2 regions of the Streptomyces sp. NPDC127098 genome follow, and region 2 is predicted to be linked to the other one. Evidence: predicted binding sites of a transcription regulator. Region 2 holds the regulator's gene; the other holds the start of a gene.
What was found. The regulator HspR, encoded in region 2, represses chaperone genes until heat shock. The targets are predictions, from matches to a motif close to TTGAGNNNNNNNNNCTCAA.
Positions count from the first base shown of each region.

Region 1: the regulator HspR is predicted to act here: its motif matches at 7,730-7,748, upstream of lon (endopeptidase La).

Region 1 covers NZ_JBHXFJ010000001.1:312,024-322,444, reverse strand. The annotation lists gene cysC (adenylyl-sulfate kinase) at 22-567, opposite strand; gene ACFWI8_RS01410 (phosphoadenylyl-sulfate reductase) at 635-1,351, opposite strand; gene ACFWI8_RS01405 (hypothetical protein) at 1,392-1,571, opposite strand; gene ACFWI8_RS01400 (nitrite/sulfite reductase) at 1,568-3,262, opposite strand; gene ACFWI8_RS01395 (GNAT family N-acetyltransferase) at 3,609-4,211, opposite strand; gene ACFWI8_RS01390 (acyl-CoA dehydrogenase family protein) at 4,231-5,883, opposite strand; gene ACFWI8_RS01385 (helix-turn-helix domain-containing protein) at 6,123-7,037, shown strand; gene lon (endopeptidase La) at 7,771-10,170, shown strand; gene ACFWI8_RS01375 (PPOX class F420-dependent oxidoreductase) at 10,253-10,421, shown strand, end outside.
Region 2 covers NZ_JBHXFJ010000071.1:6,948-17,368, forward strand. The annotation lists gene dnaJ (molecular chaperone DnaJ) at 1-886, shown strand, start outside; gene ACFWI8_RS30905 (heat shock protein transcriptional repressor HspR) at 890-1,354, shown strand; gene ACFWI8_RS30910 (LPXTG cell wall anchor domain-containing protein) at 1,403-2,107, opposite strand; gene ACFWI8_RS30915 (GNAT family N-acetyltransferase) at 2,256-3,146, opposite strand; gene ACFWI8_RS30920 (phosphatase PAP2 family protein) at 3,115-3,765, opposite strand; gene ACFWI8_RS30925 (N-acetylmuramoyl-L-alanine amidase) at 3,805-5,784, opposite strand; gene ACFWI8_RS30930 (trypsin-like serine peptidase) at 6,052-6,828, shown strand; gene ACFWI8_RS30935 (Uma2 family endonuclease) at 6,847-7,431, opposite strand; gene clpB (ATP-dependent chaperone ClpB) at 7,608-10,202, shown strand; gene ACFWI8_RS30945 (YbjN domain-containing protein) at 10,253-10,421, shown strand, end outside.

The sequences.
Region 1 (10,421 bases), on a different contig from region 2:
CGTCTTCGCTCAGCGGGACCGTCACAACAGCCCCCGCTCGCCCAGCAGCGCGTGCAGCGCGCCGGCCGACTCGGCCACCGACTGCTCGTGCGCGGCGATCACCAGGTCGGGCGCGGCCGGCACCTCGTAGGGGTCGTCCACGCCGGTGAGCCCCGTGAGCTCACCGGCCGCCTGCCGCGCGTACAGGCCCTTGACGTCGCGCTCGGAGCACACGTCGACCGGCGTGGCCACGTGCACCTCCAGGTAGCCGGTGCCGGACACCTGGTGGTGCTTGCGCACCGCCTCGCGGCTGTCCGCGTACGGCGCGATCACCGGGACCAGCACCTTCACCCCGTGCGAGGCGAGGAGTTCGGCGACGAAACCGATGCGGGTGACGTTGGTGTGCCGGTCCTCGCGCGAGAAGCCGAGCCCGGCCGAGAGGAACTCCCGGATCTCGTCGCCGTCCAGCACCTCGACCCGGTGTCCTTCGGCGGTCAGGCGCTCGCCGAGCGCCCGGGCGATGGTCGTCTTGCCGGCGCTCGGCAGGCCGGTGAGCCAGATGGTGGCGCCCTGCCCTGACACGCTCATCTCCCACTCCTGAGGCTCTCGTCGGGGTGTGCTGTGGTGGGCGCGGTGGCCCGAGGGGTGTGCCGCATCAGCCGTGCAGCCCGCACTCGGTCTTGGCCAGACCGGCCCAGCGGCCCGCCCGCGCGTCCTCGCCGGCCAGCGTGCGGCGGGTGCAGGGGGCGCACCCTATGGAGGCGTAGCCGTCCTGCAGCAGCGGGTTGGTCAGCACCCCGTGCTCGGCGACATAGGCTTCCACATCCGCGTCCGTCCAGCGGGCTATCGGCGCGATCTTCACCTTGCCGCGTCGCGCGTCCCAGCCGACCACCGGCGTGCCGGCGCGGGTCGGCGACTCGTCCCTGCGCAGCCCGGTGGCCCACGCGTCGTAGTCGGCCAGGCCGGCCTCGAGCACCTCGACCTTACGCATCGCGCAGCAGCGGTCCGGGTCCCGCTCGTACAGCCGGGGCCCGTACTCGGCGTCCTGCTCGGCGACGGTCAGCCGGGGGGTGAGGGTGATGACGTTGACGTCCAGCACGGCGGCGACCGCGTCCCTGGTGCCGATCGTCTCGGGGAAGTGGTAGCCGGTGTCCAGGAACACGACGTCGACGCCGGGCCTGGCCCGGGCGGCCAGGTGGGCCACGACGGCGTCGGCCATGGAGGCCGTGACGCAGAACCGGGGTCCGAAGGTGTCGGCGGCCCAGCGCAGGATCTCCAGGGCCGGCGCCTCCTCGAGCTCGCGGCCCGCCCGCTCGGCCAGCTCGCGCAGCCGCTCGGCGCGGGGTGGCTCGGTGCTGGTGACGGTGGTCATGGTTCCGATGCCCCTTCCTCTGCCTCTGCCTTGCCTTACATCAGCCGTCGTGGTCGTCCCGGTCGCCGCGCGTCAGACCGCTGGCCAGCAGGCCGAGGAACGACAGGCGGAACGCCCGGTTGCACGCCGCGCACTCCCAGGCGCCGTGGCCGGCCTCGCTGGGGCGCAGGTCCTCGTCGCCGCAGTACGGGCAGTAGAACGGGGCCGCGCGCTCGCTCATGACAGCGCGCCCTCGTCCGCCCTGGCGACCCAGCGCGCGAACCGCTCGCCCGGCTCCCGCTGGTCGAGGTAGGTCCGCAGCACCCGCTCCACGTAGTCGGCGAGACCTTCGGCGGTGACCTTCAGGCCGCGCACCTTGCGACCGAAGCCGGGCTCGAGGCCGAGCGAACCGCCCAGGTGGACCTGGAAGCCCTCGACCTGCTCCCCGTGCTCGTCCACGACCAGTTGCCCCTTGAGACCGATGTCCGCGATCTGGATACGGGCGCAGGAGTTGGGGCAGCCGTTGATGTTGACGGTCAGCGGCTCGTCGAACTCCGGCAGCCGGCGCTCCAGCTCCTCGATCAGCCAGGCGCCCCTGGCCTTGGTCTCGACGATGGCCAGCTTGCAGAACTCGATGCCGGTGCAGGCCATGGTGCCGCGCCGGAACGGGGAGGGTTCGGCGGTCAGGCCGAGCGCGGCCAGGCCCTCGGTCAGCGAGGCGACCCGCTCCTCGGGGACGTCCAGGATCAGCATCTTCTGCTGGACGGTGGTGTTCACCCGCCCGGAGCCGTGCGCCTCGGCCAGGTCGGCGATCTTGGCGAGCGTGGTGCCGTCCACCCGGCCGACGGTGGGCGCGAAGCCCACGTAGTAGCGGCCGTCCTTCTGCCGGTGGACGCCGACGTGGTCGCGCCAGGCGTGCGGCGGGTCGGCCGGCGCGGGGCCGTCGACCAGCCGGCGCAGCAGGTACTCCTTCTCCAGCACCTCGCGGAACTTCTCCGCGCCCCAGTCGGCGACCAGGAACTTGAGGCGGGCGCGGGTACGCAGCCGGCGGTAGCCGTAGTCGCGGAAGACGGACACGACGCCCTCGTGGACGTCGGCGACCTCCTCTGCCGGCACCCAGGCGCCGAGCCGGACGCCGATCCGCGGGTTGGTGGAGAGCCCGCCGCCGACCCAGACGTCGAAGCCGGGGCCGTGCTCCGGGTGGACGACGCCGACGAACGCCACGTCGTTGACCTCGTGGGCGACGTCGAGGAGCGGGGATCCCGAGACGGCGGTCTTGAACTTCCGCGGCAGGTTCGAGTAGGCCTTGTTGCCCACCACCCGGCGGTGGATCTCCTCGATGACGGGCGTGCCGTCGATGATCTCGTCGGCCGCGATCCCGGCCACCGGGGAGCCGACGATCACCCGGGGGGTGTCGCCGCAGGCCTCGGTGGTGGACAGCCCGACGGCCTCCAGGCGGCGCCAGATCTCCGGCATGTCCTCGATGCGGATCCAGTGGTACTGGACGTTCTGCCGGTCGGTGATGTCGGCGGTGCCGCGCGCGAACTCCTGGGAGATCTCGGCGATGACGCGCAGCTGGCGGGTGGTCAGCCGGCCGCCGTCGATGCGGACGCGCAGCATGAAGAACTCGTCGTCCAGATCCTCCGGCTCCAGGATGGCCGTCTTGCCGCCGTCGATCCCGGGCCGCCGCTGCGTGTAAAGGCCCCACCAGCGCATCCGGCCACGCAGGTCCTGGCCGTCGATGGCCTGGAAGCCGCGCTGGGCGTAGATGGTCTCGATGCGGGTGCGCACGTTGAGACCGTCGTCGTCCTTCTTGACCTGCTCGTTGCCGTTCAGGGGCGTGAAGTGCCCGGCCGCCCACTGGCCTTCGCCGCGGTGGCGGCCGGCCTTGCGGCGGGTCGGGGCGGCAGGCTTCTCGGCACTGTCGGACATCGTGGCGTCGCGCCTTTCTACGGGCCTCAAGGGGGCCTGCGTGGTGGCAGGGCGGCAGCACTGAACCACCCCATGGCTCAACCGCCGCGACGGCGCGGCGGCGGGGGGATCAGCGTCGGGAAAGCGGTGGGGCGAAGGGGGCCGGGATCGCGGCTCTCACCAGGCCGGACAGATGGCGCTGGACATTCGACCGAAGTCGACGTGCCGCCGACTCACCAGGGCTATTCCAGCTTCAGACATGACGGAAGCGTGGCACGCGGTGACGCCCTCGTCCACCGTTATCCGCAATGTGGACGGGGTCGTCCCACTATGTGGTCGCTGTGGCGGGGTGGTTACGCTCGGTTGGTCACGATTCGTCGACCGCCGCGCCCGGCCACGGGCCCGGGGTGGCGACCGCCGGCTCCTCGGCCCGCGTGGTGTCGTAGACCCGGAAGCCGCGGCGCCGGTAGTTGGCCAGCGCGTGCGGCCCGTCCTTGGAGCAGGTGTGCAGCCAGACCCGGCGGGTGTCCGGCAGTCCGGGCCACCGCCGCGCCAGGTCCCACGCCCGGGCGACGCCCTCGGCGAGCAGCAGCCCGCCGAGGCCGCGACCGCGGAACGCAGGCAGGAGACCGAAGTAGCTGACCTCGACCGCGCCGTCGGGTCCCGGGTCAAGCTCCAGGAAGCCGGCCGGGGTGTCGTGCTCGTACGCCACCCAGGTCTCCACGCCCGGCCGCCCCAGGAACGCCCGCCACCGTGCCGCGTCCCAGCCGAGCCGGTCGGTCCAGGTGACGTCCTGACCGACCGCCGTGTACAGGAATCGGCTGAACTCCGGGCTCGGCACCGCGGCCCGCGCCACCCGGACCCCGGCCTCCGGGGCCGGCGTCCGCGCCGCCGGCACCAGGTCGCTCGGCGAGGTCTGCTCAAGCCACCAGGTGGTGACGGAACGGGTCGGGGTGGGCGACGTGCTCATGCCGCCCATCCCACCACAGTCAGGCGGGGCCGGGCGGAGCCGCCCGGTCCACGATCGCGCCCAGGTCGAGCGCCCCGGGCAGCGTCCCGAAGGCCGCGCCCCAGTCGCCGCCGAGCCGGGAGGCACAGAACGCGTCGGCCACGGCGGGCGGCGCGTGCTGGACCAGCAGGGCGCCCTGGAGCACCAGGGCGAGGCGCTCCACGAGACGGCGGGCGCGGGCCTCGATCCCCTCCAGGTCCGACAGCTCGGTGAGCACCCCCTTGATCGCGGCGTCCAGCCGGTGGTCGGTGCCCGCGGCCTGACCCACCTCGGTCAGGAACGCGTTCAACGCCTGCGGCTCGCGCTGCAACGCCCGCAGCACGTCCAGCGCCTGGATGTTGCCCGAGCCCTCCCAGATCGAGTTCAGCGGGGACTCGCGCAGCAGCCGCGGCATGCCGGACTCCTCCACGTAGCCGTTCCCGCCCAGGCACTCCAGGGCCTCCACCACCAGCGGCGTGCAGCGCTTGGTCACCCAGTACTTGGCGGCCGGCACCGCGATCCGCAGCAGCTGCCGGTCCCGCGCGCTGCCGGCCGCCGCCGCGTCGTGGGCCGCGGCCAGCCGCAGCGCCAGCGTCGTCGCCGCCTCCGACTCCAGGGCGAGGTCCGCCAGCACGTTCCGCATCAGCGGCCGGTCGACCAGCGGCCCGCCGAACGCCTCGCGGTGCGTGGCGTGGTGCACGGCCTGGGCCACCGCCTGCCGCATGATCGCGGCCGAGCCGGTCACGCAGTCGAGCCGGGTGGCGGCGACCATCTCGATGATCGTGGGCACCCCGCGCCCCTCCTCGCCGACCCGCCACGCCACCGTCGAGCCGTCGAACTCCACCTCGGACGAGGCGTTGGAGTGGTTGCCCAGCTTCTCCTTGAGCCGCTGGATCCGGAACGTGTTGCGGGTGCCGTCCGGCAGCACGCGCGGCAGCAGGAAACAGGTGAGGCCGCCGGGCGCCTGGGCCAGCACCAGGAAGGCGTCGGACATCGGCGCCGAGCAGAACCACTTGTGGCCCGTCAGCGCGTAGGCGCCCGGCTCGGACAGCGGCTCCGCCCGGGTGGCGTTGGCCCGTACGTCGGAGCCGCCCTGCTTCTCCGTCATCCCCATGCCGGCGATCGCACCCGCCTTGCCGGCCACCGGACGCAGCCCGGGGTCGTAGGCGTGGGCGGTCAGCAGCGGCTCCCAGACGGCGGCGAGCTCGGGTGCGGCGCGCAGCGCCGGCACCGCCGCGTGGGTCATCGACACCGGGCAGCCGTGGCCGGCGTCCACCTGCGTCCACACCAGGAACCCGGCCGTCCTGCGCAGCCGCCCGGCGGGCCGCGACACCGCGTCCGTGAGGCCGGCCTCCACCGCGGTGGCCATCAGCCGGTGGTAGTCGGGATGGAACTCGACCTCGTCGATCCGGTGGCCGTACCGGTCGTGGGTGCGCAGCACCGGCGGATGCGCGTTGGCCCGCACGCCCCACTCGATCGCCTCGGCCGAGCCGGCGGCGCGGCCGAGCGCGCGCAGCTCGGCGGTCGCCTCGTCGGCGACCTCGGGCGCGACGTGCCGGGCGAAGCCCTCGGCGAGGGCGGCGTCCGCGGAGAAGACGTCGTACTCCGTCAGCGGCGGCGGCTGGTTGGTCACCGCGTGGGTGCTGTGCGTCATGACGCCAACGGTAGGCCCGGCGTCCGTCGCCCGTCACCACCCGGAACGGCACCGGCGCCGATGGCCGGTTCCCGCCGGGTGCGCCGGCGCGTGCCCGGCGCGCCGGCGGCCGGCCGGCACCGTGTGCGGGAGCCGTCGCGAACCCTCGGCGCGCCTGCGGACAGGGGCACATCCGCGGGGTTCAATCCGGTCCGGACCTAGTACAGTTGGCCGTTCGCGGCCACAGGGATGGGAGCGGCATGGGTGTCGTCGAGCACGAAGAGAGTGTTTACGAGAGCAAAGCCCCCGCCGTCCCCGACTACCGGCAGACGGGGCCCACCGTCCCCCGGATGATCCTCGGCAGCCGGCTGCGCCGACTGCGCGAGGCGTGCGGCATCACGGGTGGCGAGGCAGGACGCCGGATCCGCGGCTCGCACTCCAAGATCAGCCGCCTCGAAATGGGCAGGACCGGTTTCAAGACACGCGACGTGCTCGACCTGCTCACCTTCTACGGCGTCACCGACGAGGCCGAGCGTGCCACGCTGCTGGCGCTGGCCAGGCAGTCCACCCAGCCCGGCTGGTGGCACGTCTTCCACGACGTGGTGCCCGGCTGGCTCAACGTCTACCTCGGCCTCGAACAGGCCGCCACCGTGATCCGCGGCTACGAGCTGCAGTTCGTCCCCGGCCTGCTGCAGACCGAGGACTACGCGCGCGCGGTCGTCGGGCTCGCGCCGGAACCGCTCGACGAGGCGGCGGTGGAGCGACGGGTCGAGCTGCGGATGGCCCGCCAGGGCGTGCTGCGGCGGGAGGACCCGCCGCGGGTCTGGCTGGTCCTCGACGAGACCACGCTGCGGCGCCCCATCGGCGGTCGTCGGGTGATGCGGGCCCAGCTCGAACACCTCATCGAGGCGGCGCGACTGCCGCACGTCACCCTCCAGATCATGCCGTTCGCCTCCGGCGGTCACGCGGCACTCGGCGGCCCCGTCACGATCCTCCGCCCGCCGGGCGGCGACCTGCCGGACGTCGTCTACCTGGAGCAGCAGACGGGCGGCGTCTACCCCGACAAGCCGACCGAGATCGAGTCCTACCGCCACGTCATGAACCGCCTCGTCCTCCAGGCCGAACCCCCGGCCGCGACCGAGCCGTTCCTGCGGCGGGTGTTGCGCGAGACGTAGGCCACGTGGCCGCGGCACCGGCCGACCGTTGCGGCGCCCGGCCGCGCGTCGTGGCCTGGCGGCCGTGCCGCGCCCACCCACCCGCCCTCGGCGGGGGGCCTTGCGCGGCGGTGAGCTGGAGGAGCGAGGTGCCGCGCGCTGCGCGCTGCGCGTGGCCTGGCGGTGGGCGGGTCGGCGGTGCCGCCCGCACGCTCTTGGCGGGTGGCCTTGTGCGGCGGTGCGCCGGCCGCGCGTAGCGCGGCCGGCGGAAGGCGGGGGGCGCCGCAGCGGTGCGCCGGCTGCGCCGCGCAGCGTGCCGGCGGTGCCGCGCCCACCCACCCGCCCCTGTCGGGGAGGCTGGGGGTACGGGCGAGCGCCCGGCGGGCTGCCTTTCGGGCGGCCTGCGCCCACGCGGAGCGTCGTGGCCTGGCGGCGGGCGGGTCGGCTGCGTCGCGCCCACCCAACCGCCCTCGCGGGGCGCCGGCGGCCCGGCGGCGGAGCCGCCGCGGGTGGTGCCGGCCCGCCGTGTCGCGCTCCTGCGGCGAAGCCGCCGCGCGCAGCGCGGAGGCCGCCCGCGGAGCGGGGAAGGGCGGGTGGGTGGGGGAAACCCCCGAAGCGGCGGCCTCGGGCCGTCGCCGGCGGTAGGCCGCCAGGCCGGGATCGCTGTGGGCGAACAGCGCGCCATCTCGGGAACATCCGCGAAGCGCTCGACATTGAGTCGGAATAGCTCAATTTGCCTGCCGAGGGAGAGATCATGAGTCTGTCGCTGGACAAGCTCACCCTGCCGGTGCTGCCGCTCGACGACGAGGTGGTGCTGCCGGGGATGGTGGTGCCGTTGGAGCTGAAGGACGCCGAGGTGCGTGGCGCGGTCGAGGCCGCGCAGGCCGCGGCGCCCCGAGGGGAGAAGCCGCGGGTGCTGCTCGTGCCGCGGGTCGACGGGACCTACGCCGGCGTGGGCGTGGTGGGCCGGGTGGAGCAGGTCGGGCGGCTCGCCGACGGTGACCCCGGCGCGCTGGTGCGCGGCGTGAGCCGGGTGCGGATCGGCTCCGGTACCACCGGTCCCGGCGTCGCGCTCTGGGTCGAGGGCACCGTGGTCGAGGAGGCCGTGCCGAACCCGCTGCCCGGCAGCGTCGCCGAGCTGGCCAAGGAGTACAAGGCCCTGACCACCAGCTGGCTGCGGAAGCGCGGCGCCTGGCAGGTCGTGGACCGGGTGCAGCAGATCGAGGACATCGGCGCGCTGGCCGACAACGCCGGCTACTCGCCGTTCCTCAGCGTCGAGCAGCGGCGCACGCTGCTGGAGACCGTCGACCCGGTGGAGCGGTTGAAGCTCGCGACCAAGTTGCTCAGCGACCACCTGGCCGAGGAGGAGGTCGCCGAGTCCATCGCCAAGGACGTGCAGGACGGCGTCGACAAGCAGCAGCGCGAGTTCCTGCTGCGCCGCCAGCTGGAGGCCGTCCGCAAGGAGCTGGCCGAGCTCAACGGTGACGCCGCGGGCGAGGGCGACGACTACCGGGCCCGGGTGGAGGCCGCGGAGCTGCCGGAGAAGGTGCGCGAGGCCGCGCTCAAGGAGGTCGACAAGCTGGAGCGCTCCTCCGACGCCAGCCCGGAGGGCAGCTGGATCCGCACCTGGCTGGACACCGTGCTCGAACTGCCGTGGAACGTCCGCACCGAGGACGCCTACGACATCGCCGGAGCCAAGGCCGTGCTGGACGCGGACCACGCGGGCCTGGAGGACGTGAAGGAGCGCATCACCGAGTACCTGGCCGTCCGCAAGCGGCGCGGCGACCGTGGCCTCGGGGTGGTCGGCGGGCGGCGCGGCGGTGCCGTGCTGGCGCTGGTCGGCCCGCCCGGCGTCGGCAAGACGTCCCTGGGAGAATCCGTGGCCCGTGCCATGGGTCGGAAGTTCGTCCGCGTCGCGCTCGGCGGGGTCCGGGACGAGGCGGAGATCAGGGGCCACCGGCGCACCTACGTCGGCGCGCTGCCCGGCCGGATCGTGCGGGCCGTCAGGGAGGCCGGGTCGATGAACCCGGTGGTGCTGCTCGACGAGATCGACAAGGTCGGCAGCGACTACCGGGGCGACCCCTCGGCCGCGCTGCTCGAGGTCCTCGACCCGGCGCAGAACCACACCTTCCGGGACCACTACCTGGAGGTCGAGCTCGACCTGTCGGACGTGGTGTTCCTGGCCACGGCCAACGCCCTGGAGGCCATCCCGCAGCCGCTGCTCGACCGGATGGAGCTGGTGCGGCTCGACGGCTACACGGAGGACGAGAAGGTCGTGATCGCCCGCGACCACCTGGTCCCGCGCCAGCTGGAGCGGGCCGGACTCGACGCCGGCGAGGTGACCGTCGAGGACGGCGTGCTGCGCCGGCTGGCCGGCGAGTACACCAGGGAGGCGGGCGTCCGCGCCCTGGAGCGCACCGTCGCCAGGCTGCTGCGCAAGGTCGCGGCCCGCGCCGAGCTGGGCGAGACCACCCTGCCGTTCACCGTCACCGAGGGCTCGCTGCGCGACCTGATCGGCCGCCCGCACCACGTGCCGGAGTCCGCGCAGGAGCCGGCCGAGCGGCGCACCGCGGTGCCCGGGGTGGCCACCGGGCTGGCCGTCACCGGTACCGGAGGCGACGTCCTCTACATAGAGGCGTCGCTCGCCGACCCGGAGACCGGCGGCTCGGGGCTCACCCTCACCGGGCAGCTGGGCGACGTGATGAAGGAGTCGGGCCAGATCGCCCTCTCCTACCTGCGGTCGCGTGGCGCCGAGCTGGAGCTGCCGGTCGGCGACCTGCGGGAGCGCGGCATCCACCTGCACGTGCCGGCGGGCGCGGTCCCGAAGGACGGGCCGAGCGCGGGCATCACCATGACCACGGCGCTCGCCTCGCTGCTCAGCGGCCGCCGGGTGCGGCCCGACGTAGCGATGACCGGCGAGGTGTCGCTGACCGGGCGGGTCCTCCCGATCGGCGGCGTCAAGCAGAAGCTGCTCGCCGCCCACCGCGCCGGGATGACGACCGTGATCATCCCCAAGCGGAACGAGCCCGACCTGGACGACGTGCCGGCCGAGATCCTGGCGAAGCTGGACGTCCACCCGGTCACGGACGTCCGCCAGGTGCTGGAGCTGGCGCTGGCCCCGGCCGAGTCGCCCACGGTGGCCGTCGCGGCCTGATCGCGGCGTGGGTCGGCGGCCGGTCCCGCGAGGGCGGGACCGGCCGCCGCGCGTCCTCGCGGGGCGCGTAGTCTGCTGCGCCATGAGTCCTTCGATCGCCACCAACACCCCGGTCGACCTGGCCAGGCTGCTCGACTTCGTCCGCCCCCGCCACCGCGCGCTGCTGCTCACCCGCAGGTCCGACGGAACCCCGCAGGCCTCGCCGCTGACCTGCGGCGTCGACGACGCGGGACATCTGGTGATCGCCACCT
Region 2 (10,421 bases):
CCTGTTCGGCGGCCCTCAGGGTGGCACCGGCCCCGGCGGGGCGGCCGGCGGGTTCGGCGGCGGCATCGGCGACGTGTTCGGCGGCCTGTTCAACCGGGGCGGCGCGGGCACCCGCACCGCCCCGCGCCGCGGCCAGGACATCGAGTCAGAGGTGACGCTCAGCTTCACCGAGGCGGTGTCGGGGGCCACGGTGCCGCTGCGGATGTCGTCGAGCGCGGCCTGCAAGGCGTGTTCCGGCACGGGCGACAAGAACGGCACGCCGCGTGTGTGCCCCACCTGTGTCGGTACAGGACAGGTCAGCCGAGGCGGCGGGGGTGGCTTCTCGCTCACCGACCCGTGCGTGGACTGCAAGGGGCGTGGGCTGATCGCCCAGGACCCGTGCACGGTCTGCCGGGGCAGTGGGCGGGCCACCAGCTCGCGCACCATGCAGGTCCGCATCCCGGCGGGCGTCGACGACGGCCAGCGGATCCGGCTGCGCGGCAAAGGCGCGCCGGGAGAGCGTGGGGGCCCCAACGGCGACCTGTATGTCGTCGTTCATGTGGACGAACATCCGGTGTTCGGCAGGCGAGGTGACAATCTCACCATCACGGTGCCGGTCACCTTCCCCGAGGCCGCGCTGGGTGGTGAGATCAAGGTGCCGACGCTCGGTGGTCCACCGGTCACCCTGAAGCTGCCCCCGGGTACCCCGGCCGGCCGCACTATGCGGGCGCGGGGCAAGGGCGCAGTGCGCAAGGACGGCACCCGGGGCGACCTGCTGGTGACGATCGAGGTCGCGGTCCCCCGCGACCTGGGTGACAGGGCACGCAAGGCCCTTGAGGAGTATCGCGCGACGGTGGAGGGCGAGGATCCTCGGGCAGGGCTGTTCGAGGCCGCGAAGGGAGAGTAAGAGATGAACGGCCGGCAAGGACAGAGCAGTAACTCCTTTGGGAACCCCTACGAGCTGACTGAGGACACGCCGGTATACGTCATCTCCGTCGCGGCTCAGCTCTCCGGGCTGCACCCGCAGACCCTCCGACAGTACGACCGGCTCGGCCTGGTCTCGCCGGACCGCACCGCGGGCCGCGGCCGGCGGTACTCGGCGCGGGACATCCAGCTGCTGCGCGAGGTGCAGCGGCTGTCCCAGGACGAGGGGATCAACCTCGCCGGGATCAAGCAGATCATCGCGCTGCAGACGCAGGTCGCGGCTCTTCAGGCACAGGTGGCCGAGCTGCAGGCCGCGGTGGAGGGCGCCGCGGTGGCGATGCGTCAGCGGGAGGCCCAGGTGCACGCCTCCTACCGGCGTGATCTGGTGCCCTACCAGGACGTCAGGCAGTCCTCGGCAATCGTGGTCTGGCGCCCCGACCGGGGTCGGTAGGCACCGGCCGTGGGGCCGCCCTCGGGAGGGCGGCCCCGTGAAAGGCGGTCAGGCGCGGTTGGCCTGGCCGCGGCGGCGAAGGGCCAGGTAACCGCCGACAGCGAGGAGGGCCAAGGCCCCGGCGGAGGCGGCGATGACCGGGGTGTTGGAGCCCGTCTCGGCCAGATCGGCGTCGTCGCCGGAGGGCTGGGCCGGCTCCGAGGTCGGCTCGGCGGCGGGCTCCTCCTCGGCGCTCCCCCCGTCCGTGCCGGCGCCCGGCGCCTGCGTCTCGGGCTCTTCGGTGGCTGGTTCCTGCTGGCCGGGCTCGTCAGGTTCCTCGGTGGCCGGTTCCTGCTCGGCCGGCTCCTCGGAATCCTCGGTGGCCGGGCAGGTGTGGGAGAGGCGGAAGTCGACCGGCCCGCCCTCGATGGTCGCGCTGGCGGCGATCAGGGTGTCGCCCGGGGCGGAGGCCACGTAGGCGTGCTTGTCGCTGGGCGGGCCGAAGTCCGTGACGACCTGCTCGCCGCCCTGCTCGAACGTCACCCGCAGTTCGAGGAAGACCGCGTCGTTCGTGGGCAGGACGAAGTGCCATCCGTCCTGGTCGGCGGGTATCGTCGGGCACTCCCCGTTCCCGGCGAACTCGGGATCGTCCGCGGTGATCGGAGGGCTCTGGTGCAGGCCCACCTCGTTCTCGGTGGCCAGGGCCGGAGTCGCCCCGGCGACCAGCAGCGCGCCTGCGGCAGCGGCTGTTCCCAACAGAGTCAGCTTGCGCATGGAGGATCCATTTTCGGTTGTGCTGTCGGAGTGCACGCACTCTGCTCTGTCCGCTGATGGAGGGCAAGGCGGGAATATCCCTTCCCAGGCCGTTCAACATCCTTTGCCACAAATATCGTTGGTAACGATCCGGCCAGTTCAGGAACCCTCAGCCGGCTACGGCGATCGGCCGATCGGGCGGCCCGCCAGCCAGCAGGTCGGCCAGCAGCTTGGGCAGGCCGGCCGGCCGTAGGAGGTCCGGGGTGGCGGCGAGTTCGTCGACCGTCCACCAGCGGCGGCCGGTGACGTCGGCCGGCTCCCATGCCTCGAACCCCGAGGTGTCGGCCTGGTGGGACGGCACCCGCGCCAGGTAGTAGCGCTGCCGTACCTCGTGCGCCACGCCCCCGATGACGGCGAACCAGGGGCGGCCGCGCCAGATCTCGGGGCCCGGCGTGACCCCGGTCAGGCCGGTCTCCTCGCGGAGTCCGCGCAGCGCCGCGCCCTCGTGGGTCTCGCCCGGCCGCACCGCGCCGCCGGTGGCGCACCAGACGAGGGTGTCGCCGCGGCGGGTGGAGCGGAGGAGGAGCCGGCCGTCGTCGTCGAGCAGCACGACGCGGGCGGTCGGGCGCGGAGCCGGGGCGCCGCCGGTGGTGGCGGTGAGTGAGAGGCGGAAGACCGCGTGCGTGCCCGTGTCGGCGGTGTGGCGGAAGCCGAGGCGGAGGGCGACGTCGGCGCCGGCCCGGTCGCCGTGTGGCACCTCGGCGTGCATCTCCCGCGCGCCGAGGACGCGCCGGGCGTGCCCGAGCGCCGCCCAACAGGCGGCCGTGGCATGGCCCTGGCGGGTGTGCGCCGGTTCGAGCCGGTAGGTGATGGTGTGGCGGGAAGGGCTGCCCGTCGGCGTGGGGGTGGTGCACAGCTCGACGCGGCCTATGGGCCGGCCGTCGAGGCGTATCTCGAAGCGGACGCCCGACCCCTCCGCGGTCTCGCGGAGCGCCAGCCCTCGGCGGCCGGTGGTCAGCTCGCGGTCGCTAGGACTCTCGCTTTCGATCGCCTGTGTCATAACCGCGCACCTTAGCCAGCGCGTTGGCGAGCGGCGGGAGTACCAGGGCGGTGTAGGCGGTGGCGTACAGCCAGCCGGCGATGATGTCGGTGGGCCAGTGGACCCCGAGGTAGACCCGGCTGATGCCGACCAGCACCAGCCAGACGGCGGGGATGGCGTAGGCGATGGCGCGGGGTGCGTGGCGAGACAGGACGAGGGCGAAGCCGATGGCGATCATGCCGGACGTGGCGGCGTGACCGGAGGGCATCGACGGGTTGTCCGGGTGGGTGAGCCAGTCGGCCATGGGGGGTCGCGGCCGGCCGAGCCAGTTGACCAGGAGCCACCGGAAGAACATGCCCACCCACAGGGTGCCGAGGCCGACCACCGCGCCCAGCCACCACCGGCGTGGCAGGGCGAGCGCGCCGACGATCGCGCCCAGGACCATGGCCGGGGGGCCGCTGCCGGTGTTGGTGATCGCCTTGAAGGTGGTGGTCCAGGCGGGGGTGCGGTGGTCGACGGCCCAGTCGTTCAGCGTGGAGTCGATGGCGAAGGGCGAGCCGTTCCTGGCTGCCACGGTGATCATGAGCGCGGCCAGCACGGCGGCGGCGACGGCGGCGATGGTGAGCGGCTGGCGGGGCATCGTCCTCATCGTAACGAGCCCCGCCCAGCGGCTGGTTGCTCAGCTGCCCGACCACCTCAGCTCGACGTCGGCCGCGCGCACGAAGCCGATCCGGTGGCCGAGCTGGATCTGGTAGTACTCCTCGCCGCGCACCACCTGGTGCTCGGCCGGGTCGAAGGTGACGGCCCGGTAGTACTCGCTGTCGGTGCGGAGACCCACGGCGTACTCCTGGTCGGCGGGGATCTCGTAGGCGAGCGGCACGACGGACTGCACGGGAACGTCCGGCGGGTAGGCGGCGGCCTCCGGGTAGGCGCGGCCGTAGACCGGGATGGTGGCGGCGCCGTCCCTGCCGGTGGCGACGAGGCCGCGGGTGTTGACGGCGGTCGGCGCGTCGGCCGGGTTGTGGAACCAGGCCTCTTGCCCCAGGTACCAGATGGCCGTCCAGTCGCCCGAGCGGTCGGCGACCGCGAAGGTCTGTCCGGCCGAGGCGCGTGCGCCGACGTCGTTCACGCCGGTCGAGGACTCGCCGTCGCCCGGGTGGGTGGCGATGTCGCGGACGAGCGGCGCCTCGTGGCTGGGCGCGGTGTGCAGTCGGACGGCGCCCGAGCCGTGCGGGGGGCACTGCTGGCCGGGTGAGCCGCAGTCGACGTAGCCGGGGCTGTGGGTGTCGTAGTCGGGCGCGATGGTGACGAGACCGCCGCGCGGTCCCGCCGTCGCGTGGAAGGGGGCGCCGAGGAGTTCGAAGTAGTGCGACCAGTCCCAGTAGGGGCCGGGGTCGGTGTGCATGCCGGCGACGTTGGCGTTGGTCGGGCCCTGCACGTTGTCGTGGCCCACGATGTGCTGCCGGTCGAGCGGGATGTCGTACGCGCGGGCGAGGTAGCGCACCAGGCGGGCCGAGGTGCGGTACATCGCCTCCGTGTACCAGGCGTCGGGATCGGTGAGGAAGCCCTCGTGTTCGAGGCCGATCGACTTGGCGTTGACGTACCAGTTGCCGGCGTGCCAGCCGACGTCCTTGGTGCGCAGGTGCTGGGCGATCTGGCCGTCGGAGGAGCGCAGGCTGTAGTGCCAGGAGACGTAGGTGGGGTCCTGCACCAGGTCGAGCGTGGTCTCCCAGGTGGCCTCGGTGTCGTGGATGACGATGTAGTCGACGTCCTGGGAGTCGGGTCGGTCGGCGAGGTCGTGGTTGCCGTAGTCGCCGTCGCCGAGGTCCTGGTAGGGCGCGGGGATCCAGTCGCAGGCCACCGTCCGCGGGCACTCCACCTCCGGGTCGCGGCCCCCGCCCGGCAGGCCGAGCGCGTCGGCGGTGGCGGTGTCCGGGGTGACGGCGACGGGCACGAGGGTCACCCGCTGGCCGCTGTCGGTGACGCGACGGGCGCCCGTGGCGAGCACGTCGTAGACGTCGTCGGCGAAGACCTCGGCGGCCTCTCGGGTCTCGGCACCCGCGTAGGCGGCGACGGCGCCGTACCAGTCGGCTGGGTCGTCGCTCGCCGGGGCGCCGAGCGCGCGTTGGGCGTCGGCGAGCAGCGCGGCGCCGCCCGCGACGTTGGCGGCCTCGTCGGTGCGGAGTTCGTCGGCCGGGATGTCGGTGAGGGCGGCAGCGCGCGGCAGGGTGGTGGCCGCCGGCGTGCGCGCCGCGGCCGGGACCGCCTCGGCCGCGGAGTCCACCCCCGGGCGGTCGGCGGCCGGCAGCGGTCGGGAGTCGTCGCCGCGCGGGTCCTCCGTCCCGTCCGCGTGGTGGCCCCGGGTGGTGGACTCGGCCAGCGCGGTCGCGGCGTCCGTCAGGTGCATCGGTCCGTACCCGCCGGTGACGCTGGCGGCGCCGGCGTGGCCGTCCCAGCGCGACTCGAGGTAGGAGACGGCGAGCAGCACGCTCTCGGGCACGCCGTACCGGTCGGCGGCCTCGGCGAACGCGGCCTGCAGCGTGGTGTCGTCGGAGTCGGCGGTGGCGGGTGGGCCGGTCAACAGCAGTGGCAGGGCGACGGCCGTGGCCGCGGTGGCGGCGACGGCGATCGCACGGGGTCGGGGTGCTCTTCCTCGCACGGCGGCCTCCGGTGGTAGTGGGCACGGGCATGCTCGTGGTACCGGATGGAGCCGTCAATGCGCCCGTGAAACGTGGAAGTTGCCTGCGAGGATGGGCCGGACGGGGTTTCCGGACGGCGCGGGTGTCGCCTGCGGCGCGGCAGTGGTCCACACCGCTGGCGGAGCGGTGGTTTTGCCGGATCTTTGCCGGGAGCGCGAGTCCCGTTCCACCACTCGATCGGCTGACGGTGGCTGGACATGCCCGGAGCGTGATCCCAGGGTGTGCCTATGACATCTCCGCTGTTGCCGGCGCTCGCCGCGGTCTCCCTCGCCGGGCTCCTCGCGCCGCCCGCCGTCGCCTCGGAGCCGTGGGACGGCGGCGCCGTCGGCACCGTGGGAAAGATCATCTGGGACGCGGGCGGCGGCCGGCTCGGCCTCTGCTCGGGCGCCGTCGTGGACGCGCCCAACGGCAGCGTGGTCGCCACCGCGGCGCACTGCGCGCGCACCAGGGACAACCCGGAGCCGCCGCGCGACGCCTGGTTCGTGCCCGGCTACGACCACGGGCGGGACAGCTACCGGGAGGACGGCTGGCGGATCGCCTCCTGGCACACCCCGGAGGGCTGGGACGTCACCCGCGAGACGATCGAGGTGCTGCCGCACGACTACGCGTTCCTCACCGTGGCGGAGAAGGACGGCCGGACGGTCCAGGAGGCGCACGGCGCCAACCGGATCGCGTTCGAGCCGGTGCCGGAGGGGCGGCGGGTCGCCGTGCTCGGCTATCCGGCGGTCGAGCCGTACGACGGGGAGTCGCTGCGGTACTGCGAGGGCGACACGGACGTGCTGGGGGTCGACGAGGCGCAGGCGCCCAACGTGGGCGGTCTGGTGCTCGACGGCTGCGACATGACCGCCGGCTCGAGCGGTGGTCCGTGGATCCAGGACTTCGCGGCGGACGGCCAGTCGGGGACGGTGGTCGCGGTGATGTCGGTGGGCAGCGGCGACGGCCACGTGGTGGGCCGGCCGTTCCCCGAGGAGGCGAGGGAGCTGTTCGCCGCGGCCGGCGGGTGAGGGGCGCCGGCCGGATGGTCAGAGGAAGTCGGCGGTGTCGAGCTCGAAGCCGAAGGGCTCGGGCAGGGGGAGCACCTCGCCGAAGGGGGCGGAGGCGACCTCCTTGTAGTCGTCTCGCAGGGGCTCGCTGAACAGGCTGACGGATTCCTGGTCGCGGTCGACCAGGAGGTAGAGCGGGATGCCTCCCTGGGCGTACGCGTAGCGCTTGTCGATCCGGTCGAGTCCGGCTCTGCCGCTGGTCACCTCGACGACCATCGCCACGCCGTCCGGTTCCATCCACGAGGGGGCGCCGCGGAACAGCCGCAGGTCGCGGGGGGCGACGGTCACGTCGGGGATGAGGTGGTTGGGCGGGAAGAGGCCGTCGGATCTGGGGACCGCCAGCCCCTTGTGACCCGAGCACTGCATCCGTGTCCTCGATCTCCGCCTGATCTCGTCGACGATCAGGTCGATGAGGTCCTCGTGGTCGCCGCTCGGCGGTGGGCTCACAGCGATCTCCCCTTCGATGAGCTCGGCCCGGTATCCGTCGGGCGTGTCCAGGCCCAGAAAGACTTCGAGGAGGTCGTGCTCTGCGCGTGCGGGCTCGTGGGCGGCCATGACGGTCATGGTGCCTCCTCTCCTGGTCGGGTGCCAGCGTTTCCCACGCTCGGTCGAACCGGGAGGCGCGGAGATCTCTTTCACCCGGAAGAGGAATACGAAGGGGTGTGCGCATCGGCACTTGAGTGAGATAGACTCAACTTATCGCACGCAGCTGCTAGCAGCTACAGGGAGGAGTGCCGGGAGTGAACGCCGAGCTGACCAATCGGAGCCGGGACGCGATCAGTGCCGCGAACGATCGGGCGCTGGCCGACGGGCACCCGGACATCACGCCGGCTCATCTGCTGCTCGCCCTGCTCTCCGGGCAGGACAACGAGAACATCCAGGACCTGCTGGCCGCCGTGGACGCCGACCAGGCGGCCCTGCGTTCCGGCGCCGAGCGGCTGCTTGGCGGGCTGCCGAGCGTGCAGGGCTCGTCCGTCGCCAAGCCCCAGCCGAACCGCGAGATGCTGTCCGTCCTCTCGGACGCCGCCCAGCGGGCCATGGAGCTGGGCGATCAGTTCATCTCCACCGAGCACCTGCTGATCGGCCTCGCGGCCCGTGGCGGGGCCACCGGTGAGTTGCTGAGCCGCCAGGGCGCCACCGACAAGAAGCTGCTCGCCGCCTTCCAGCGCGGCCGCGGCGGGCAGCGGGTGACCAGCCCCGACCCCGAGGGCACCTACAAGGCGCTGGAGAAGTTCGGCACCGACTTCACGGCCGCCGCCCGCGAGGGGCGGCTCGACCCGGTGATCGGCCGGGACCACGAGATCCGCCGGGTGGTGCAGGTGCTCTCCCGCCGCACCAAGAACAACCCGGTCCTGATCGGTGAGCCGGGGGTGGGCAAGACCGCCGTCGTCGAGGGCCTGGCCCAGCGCATCGTCAAGGGGGACGTGCCCGAGTCCCTGAAGAACAAGCGGCTGGTCTCGCTCGACCTCGGCGCGATGGTGGCCGGCGCCAAGTACCGGGGCGAGTTCGAGGAGCGCCTGAAGTCCGTGCTCGCCGAGATCAAGGAGAGCGACGGCCGCATCATCACCTTCATCGACGAGTTGCACACCGTCGTCGGCGCGGGCGCCGGCGCCGACTCGGCGATGGACGCGGGCAACATGCTGAAGCCCATGCTGGCCCGCGGCGAGCTGCGGATGGTCGGCGCCACCACGCTCGACGAGTACCGCGAGCGCATCGAGAAGGACGCGGCGCTGGAGCGGCGCTTCCAGCAGGTGCTGGTCGCCGAGCCCAGCGTGGAGGACAGCGTCGCCATCCTGCGCGGGCTGAAGGGCCGCTACGAGGCCCACCACAAGGTGCAGATCGCCGACGGCGCGCTGGTCGCCGCGGCCGCCCTCTCCGACCGGTACATCACCTCGCGCTTCCTGCCGGACAAGGCGATCGACCTGGTCGACGAGGCGGCCTCGCGGCTGCGGATGGAGATCGACTCCTCGCCGGTCGAGATCGACGAGCTCCAGCGCTCGGTCGACCGGCTGAAGATGGAGGAGATGGCGCTGGCCGGCGAGTCCGACGTGTCCTCCAGGGAGCGCCTGGAGCGGATCAGGCGGGAGCTCGCGGACCGCGAGGAGGAGCTGCGCGGCCTGACCGCCCGGTGGGAGAAGGAGAAGCAGAGCCTCAACCGGGTGGGTGAGCTCAAGGAGCGGCTCGACGAGACGCGTGGCCTGGCCGAGCGCGCCCAGCGGGACGGCGACTTCGAGACCGCGTCCAAGCTGCTGTACGCCGAGATCCCGGCGCTGGAGCGGGAGCTGGCGGCGGCCTCCGAGGCGGAGGCCGAGGCGGCCAGGTCCACCATGGTGAAGGAGGAGGTCGGGCCCGACGACATCGCCGACGTCGTCTCCGCCTGGACCGGCATCCCGGCGGGTCGGCTGCTGGAGGGCGAGACGGAGAAACTGCTCCGGATGGAGGAGGAGCTCGGCCGTCGGCTGATCGGCCAGGCGGAGGCCGTGCGGGCCGTGTCCGACGCGGTGCGGCGCAGCCGTGCCGGAATCGCCGACCCGGACCGGCCGACCGGTTCGTTCCTCTTCCTCGGGCCCACGGGCGTCGGCAAGACGGAGCTGGCCAAGGCGCTGGCCGACTTCCTCTTCGACGACGAGCGGGCCATGGTCCGTATCGACATGAGCGAGTACAGCGAGAAGCACTCCGTGGCCCGGCTGGTCGGGGCGCCCCCCGGCTACGTGGGGTACGAGGAGGGCGGTCAGCTCACGGAGGCGGTCCGGCGCCGCCCCTACAGCGTGGTGCTGCTCGACGAGGTGGAGAAGGCCCACCACGAGGTCTTCGACATCCTGCTCCAGGTGTTGGACGACGGGCGGCTGACCGACGGCCAGGGCCGCACGGTCGACTTCCGCAACACCATCCTCATCCTCACCTCCAACCTCGGCAGTCAGCACCTGATCGATCCGCTGGCCAAGCCGGCCGAGCAGCGGGAGGAGGTCCTGGCGGCGGTGCGGGCGGCCTTCCGGCCCGAGTTCCTGAACCGTCTTGACGATCTGGTGGTGTTCAGCGCGCTGACGGGCGAGGAGCTGGGGCGGATCGCCCAGCTGCAGGTCGACGCACTCCAGCGGCGGCTCGTCGACCGGCGGCTCACGCTGGACGTCACGGAGCTGGCGTTGCGCTGGCTGGCCGTCGAGGGCAACGACCCGGCCTACGGGGCCAGGCCGCTGCGCCGCCTGGTGCAGACGGCCATCGGCGACCCGCTGGCCAGGCAGATCCTCTCCGGCGAGGTGCGGGACGGTGACACCGTTCGGGTGGACGCGGATCTCGACGGTGGGCTACGACTGGTTGCCATGTCCCGGGAGTGATGGGAGAGGATGGGGAACGCCCTCTAAAACCGTATGAAGGGACTTATCCCGTGTCTGTCGACCCGTCCGCAATCCCGAACTTCGGGGGCCAGCCCGGTCGCCCGTCCGGCGACCAGTCCGGCGGCCAGCCGCAGCAGGCGCGCAAGCCGGCGGGGCCGATCATGCCGAACCAGGATCTGATCAAGCAACTGCTCGACCGGATGAAGCTGAAGTACGTGG